Aridibaculum aurantiacum: one gene and its partner. The protein of the gene in region 2 interacts with the protein of the main gene of each other region in a pairwise test. Links are inferred from orthologs where the notes say so. Each region holds a gene or a part of one and is shown on either strand. Other genes may lie near its edges.

The links. The genes of interacting proteins can lie anywhere in the genome.
Region 1: the proteins of J4N22_RS12405 (region 2) and ftsA interact in binary tests that used the Escherichia coli proteins (3 or more experiments, as listed by UniProt). The link is inferred for Aridibaculum aurantiacum from one-to-one orthologs.

Annotation. Positions count from the first base shown.
Region 1 is NZ_JAFEWC010000001.1:753,179-756,126, reverse strand. The notes cover bases 51-2,932. They hold ftsA (cell division protein FtsA), read right to left. Parts: upstream 2,262-2,932; coding sequence 840-2,261; downstream 51-839. Other genes in these bases: J4N22_RS03250 (cell division protein FtsQ/DivIB), read right to left, coding at 2,329-2,932; ftsZ (cell division protein FtsZ), read right to left, coding at 51-710. In the rest of the region: more of ftsZ, read right to left, coding at 1-50; more of J4N22_RS03250, read right to left, coding at 2,933-2,948. UniProt on the Escherichia coli protein: Essential cell division protein that assists in the assembly of the Z ring. May serve as the principal membrane anchor for the Z ring.
Region 2 is NZ_JAFEWC010000002.1:184,512-187,473, reverse strand. The notes cover bases 50-2,945. They hold J4N22_RS12405 (rod shape-determining protein), read right to left. Parts: upstream 2,063-2,945; coding sequence 1,037-2,062; downstream 50-1,036. Other genes in these bases: purD (phosphoribosylamine--glycine ligase), read right to left, coding at 2,346-2,945; mreC (rod shape-determining protein MreC), read right to left, coding at 109-960; J4N22_RS12415 (rod shape-determining protein MreD), read right to left, coding at 50-112. Also shown: more of J4N22_RS12415, read right to left, coding at 1-49; more of purD, read right to left, coding at 2,946-2,962. UniProt on the Escherichia coli protein: Forms membrane-associated dynamic filaments that are essential for cell shape determination. Acts by regulating cell wall synthesis and cell elongation, and thus cell shape.

The sequences.
Region 1 (2,948 bases), on a different replicon or contig from region 2:
GCACGATCTTCACCTTCAGCCACTGCGCTACCAAGAATAGCCACACCACCATTACGCATAACTGTGCATACATCGGCAAAGTCTACGTTTATCTGGCCATTGCTGGTGATAACATCAGTGATACATTTTGCTGCAGTAGCCAATATATCATCTGCTTTATTGAAAGCTTCTCTTACTTTAAGATTACCATATTGATGGCGCAGTTTGTCGTTGCTGATAACAAGCAGCGTATCTACATTTTCGCGAAGCGCTTGTATACCTGCTTCTGCATGGCGCATACGCTTAGGACCTTCGTTGCTAAATGGTGTGGTAACAATACCTACCGTAAGCACACCAAGATCTTTGCAAATTTTTGCAATAATAGGTGCACCACCAGTACCTGTTCCACCACCCATACCAGCAGTAATGAATGCCATCTTAGTATTTACTTCCAGTATGCGCTTTACTTCTTCCAGGCTTTCTTCGCATGCCTGCTTACCAATTTCAGGATTGGCACCTGCACCCAAACCTTGAGTAAGATGTGGGCCTAGTTGTATTTTATTAGGAACCTTGCTGTTTGCTAATGCTTGCGCATCGGTATTGCATATAATGAAATCCACGCTTTCTATGCTCTGTCCATACATGTGGTTAACGGCGTTTCCACCACCACCTCCTACACCTATCACCTTTAGAATAGATGATTTTTGCTTTGGCAAATCAAAGTGAATCATAGTTGTGTAATTTAGTTGGGTAAGTAATTATAGATTGTTGTTGTTTGTGTTTCTATCTAGTTCCTGGTTTTTCCTGTTCTGGTGTTTCATCATTTTCTACCACCAGGAACAAGACCCAAAAACCTTCTTCTACATTTCTTTATCGCCTTCTTCTTTGAATAATTCGAGTAAGTTGTTTTTGAATTTATCCCAGAACCTGGTCATGCTTTTGCTCCGCACTTTTGTATCCACTTTGGCAGGCTCTACTGCTACTGTTTCTACAGTAGCCGTTGGCTCTACCTCTGTTACCAGCGTTTCAGGAACGATCACTTTCTTGAAGTTCTTTTCAAACTCTTTGTACTTGTGCTCGTAATCGCTGTAGCCCTTTAGGATAAGACCTATACATGTGCTGTACATTGGCTTCTTCAGTTCATCTATATGATTGGCTGCAAGATGACCATTAGGATAACCGATGCGTGCATACAAACCGGTGCTGTACTCAGTAAGCTGTATCAGGTGTTTTAGTTGCGACCCCCCTCCTGTTAAAATGATACCTCCATTAAGCATGCGTGTATCAAGTCCTACTTGCTTTAAATGATAAGTAACAAAATCAAGTATCTCGCTCATACGTGCCTGAATGATGTTAGCCAGGTTCTTTACACTGATCTCTTTTGCGGGCATACCATTCATTCCAGGAATGGTGATGTATGCATTGGCCTTTGTTTCATCAGCAAGGGCACTACCAAATTGCGTCTTCATAGCCTCAGCCTGTTGCTTCAGCACACCAAGACCCGTTTTGATATCATTAGTTATATTCTCTCCTCCAAAAGGAATAACGGCAGTGTGTTTTAAAATTCCTTCGTAAAAAACCGCCAGGTCGCTGGTACCGCCACCAATGTCGAGAATGGCTACGCCTGCTTCCATATCTATGTCGCCCATTACAGCTGCGGCAGAGGCCAATGGCTGAAGGACAAGATCTTTGGTCTTCAAACCACTTTTATCTACTGCGCGATTGATGTTGCGGATAGCATTTCTATCGCCTGTAATGATGTGAAAGTTAGCTCCCACTTTTACCCCATTGTAACCAATAGGATTGTTGATGTTTTGAATGTTGTCAACAGTGAATTCTTGCGGTATCACGTCGATGATCTGGTCGCCAGCAGGAATAAAAGTTTTCCGCTGGTTCTCTATCAACTGTTCGATCTCCATGATGCTGATTTCGTTCTCAGAATCCTGGCGAACGATATCGCCTCTTGTCTGAAGACTTTTGATGTGATGACCTGCAATACCCACGTATACCTCGTTGATCTCAAGGTCTGGATTTGAATCGTAGCAGTTCTTTAATGCAGCCTGTATAGCTCGTATGGTCTGCTCAATGTTAAGTACCTGCCCGTGCTGTACACCTGTACTGTTGGCACGTCCAAATCCTAACACTTCCAGTTTACCATACTCATTCTTGCGGCCTGCAATGGCAGCAATTTTTGTTGTACCAATGTCAAGGCCAACAATAATTGGTGCTTCAGAACCGTTACCCATACTGCCTCCAATAATGGGCGCTTCTTTTGCGTTCATAGATAGATGTGTTTTTGTTGTTTATTAGTTGTTGTTGTTCTCTTTTTACATGCTGCCTGGCGTCGTGTTATTTTTTATTACCCGGCTTTCCCATTACAGCTTTTGGCACTTTGGCCTCTGTTTGTTTTTCCTGCTTCTTTCCTTCTTTCTTCTCTTCCACTTTTGTCTCTTTACCTGCTGCTGACTTAGTCTCTTCTTTTGCTGCAGAATTTGGCTCTACCAGCGAAGCGCCGGCTGAAATAATGGTCTGTCTTTTTGCACTATCTCTTGCTGAAGGCGGAATGACCACTTGCTCATTTTCGCGCTTCTTTGCCTCAGCGAGCAGGTTATCTAAAGCCTGCCGTGCCTGTGCACTGTCAACTACTTTTGCAGCAGCTCCTTTAGGCGTTGCCACTACTTGTCCCTTGTACTGTACATCTATCTTCTCATAAGCATTCAATCCCACTTTTGTCCATACCTGTTTGTAAAAACTAAACAGCCTGTCAAACTTATCCTGCAGTTCATCTGCTCTGCCAAGTACAACGATATGATTACCTATGGTAGGTACTACCTCAAAACCATTTGGTGTGATATCTACCTGTGCTACCTGTGCTTTCCAAAACTCATCGGCCTGTATGAATACAGCCAACTCTTTTACAGAAGCCATCAATGCACTGTCGGGCCTTGACAACTTTTGCCTGTCGGAAG
Region 2 (2,962 bases):
AGTATAGGTAGGGTGTAATGAACTGGTGCAACGGTGGTATCTCGTTGAGCACGTACACCTGTATCAGGATGAAAACGATAAAACGGATGATATTTCTAACTAGCTGGCTCATTTGGTTTTTTGCATAGCAGCCTCCAGCCTGCGTTGTTCTTCCCACTGTACGTTCTCTACCACATTTACATATTGAATGCTAAAGAAATTCGTTGCCGTTCTCAATTTGATGGTCACAAAGTTGCTACTCGGATCAGCTTCTATTGAATGCACTGTTCCTACCATTATGTTAGGTGGAAAATTGGCTGAGTAAGTACTGGTTACAACTGAATCGCCTTTGGCTACTTCGGCACTCTTTGGAATGTTGTGAAGCGTCAGGAAGTTTGGATCCTGCCCGTCCCAATCCACTTTACCAGCAATATTTCCTTTTTTCAGCATTGAGCTAACGGTGCTGTTGCGGTGCAGCAAACTCATCACCAAAGCATAATTTTCACTAACCTCCACTACCGTTCCTACCACACCATTGGGACCAATAACCGACATATCCTTTTTTATACCCTGGTTAGCACCACGATGCAGTGTAAGGTAATTGGTTTGAGAACTTACTGTATTGCTTACCACTTTAGATGGAAGCCACATAAACTTACGCATCCTTCCAACTGTATCCCGTACCAGGCTATCCAGCACAGTAATTCTTGTACTGTCAGGACTTTCGAAGTTTAGCCCCAGCATGTTGCGCAATTGAGCATTCTCCTGCGACAGCTGTTTGTTCGCCTCTTTCAGGTGAAAATAATATTGAACCTTGTTGTACTGAAGGTTGATCCAGCCGGTAACCTCGTTCGCCACACCTGCATATGCAGCCTGTTGCGAAGGATTGTATTTTACAATAAGAGTAATAGATAAAATCTGCAACACCAGGAAGAAGAGGAAAGTGAAGTATCTTCTGATGAAGAGAAATATATTACGCACTAGGGAGGAAGTTTAGAAATTGAAAATCCGAAAAACGAACAGGCGTCCGCATTTCGGATTTATATTTTCAACAAGATTATCTCATGATAAATGGAAAACGCTGGTAGTTCTTTAGCGCTATACCTGTACCACGAACTACGCTCTTAAGCGGATCGTCGGCTACGTGTACAGGAAGTTTGATCTTTTGGCTCAAACGCTTATCCAGCCCGCGAAGCAAAGCTCCACCACCTGTCAGGTACAAACCACGGCGGTAAATATCTGCAGCCAGCTCAGGAGGTGTAGTTTCCAATGCTTTCAAAATAGCTTCTTCTATTTTGAAGATGCTCTTATCCAAAGCTTCTGCTACTTCCTGGTAGCTAACCATGATTTGTTTAGGAATACCGGTCACAAGGTCACGACCGTTCACAGGAATATCATCTGGTGGGTTATCAAGATCTTTCATAGCCGCACCTATCTGGATTTTAATCTGCTCGGCAGTACGCTCACCAATCAGTAAGCTATGGTAACGACGAAGCGCTTCCATGATATCTGCAGTGAACTCATCTCCTGCTATACGAATAGACTGGTCGCAAACGATACCAGCCAATGCAATTACCGTAATACCGGTAGTACCACCACCTATATCAATGATCATGTTACCAACCGGCTCCTCCACATCTATACCAATACCAAGTGCTGCTGCCATAGGTTCATGAAGAAGGTAAACTTCTTTTGCACCCGCCTGCTCTGCACTATCGCGCACCGCACGTTTTTCTACTTCGGTAATGCTTGATGGGATACAGATCATCATACGCCAGCTCGGTGGGAACAAAGGCTTTTTAGGATAGATCATCTTGATCATCTCCCTTATCATCAGCTCGGCAGCGTTGAAGTCGGCTATCACACCATCCTTTAGTGGACGAATGGTACGAATGCTTTCATGGGTCTTTTCGTGCATCATCAATGCGCGTTTTCCAACTGCCAATACGGTCTTCAGGTTGTTGCGGTCAAGTGCTACTATTGAGGGCTCATTCACTACAACCTCCTCGTTATGAATGATCAGGGTATTTGCGGTACCCAGGTCCATTGCAATCTCTTGTGTAAACCAGTTGAAAAGTCCCATGTATATTTAATTCCTTGTTTAGAATGATGCGTGCAAAGTTGTATGAAATAATTTGAAATAACAAAGCAGCCATAGCCCTTGCAAGCCTGCCGCGAAAGTAGAACGAACCATGCATTTAGCAGGAAATATTTTCTTCTGCACTAATTAAAATAGTATTAAACATGAAATGATTATGATCTATGGATGCCATCGTGAAAATCAACATGATTACAACCCGAATTTCCACTTACATAAAGCGTAAAACTACTATTTAGCAGCACGACTGATCGACTTATAGAAACCTCTATTCAAACTCATAACCGATATCCTTCCTATAGGTCATACCCTCAAAATGGATGGTATCTAAAACAGCCTTCGACTTCTTAACCGCTTCACTGATGTCTGTACCAAAGGAAGTTACTGCCAGTACTCTTCCTCCATTGGTTACTACTGTATCGCCTTCTGTTTTGGTGCCTGCATGAAAGATGATGGTATCCTGCTGCTGGTTGGTATCAGCAGGTAAACCATTAATGGTTCTACCCTTTTCATATTTACCTGGATATCCTTCACTAACCGCTACCACTGTGGCCACGGCTCTTTCATCATATTCTATCACCACATCATCCAACCGACCAAGGCGCATTGCTGTAAGAATTTCCAGCAGATCAGTTTTTAGTCTCGGAAGTATCACCTCTGTTTCAGGGTCGCCTAGCCTGCAGTTGTATTCTATTACATAAGGATCACCATTAACATTCATCAGGCCAAAGAAGATAAAGCCATTATATGCTAACTGCTCCTCTTGCAGCCCACGAATGGTAGGTTTTATTACCCGCTCTTCTACCTTTTGCATGAATTCGTCGTTGGCGAAAGGCACAGGCGTAACACAACCCATACCGCCGGTATTAAGCCCGGTATCGCCTT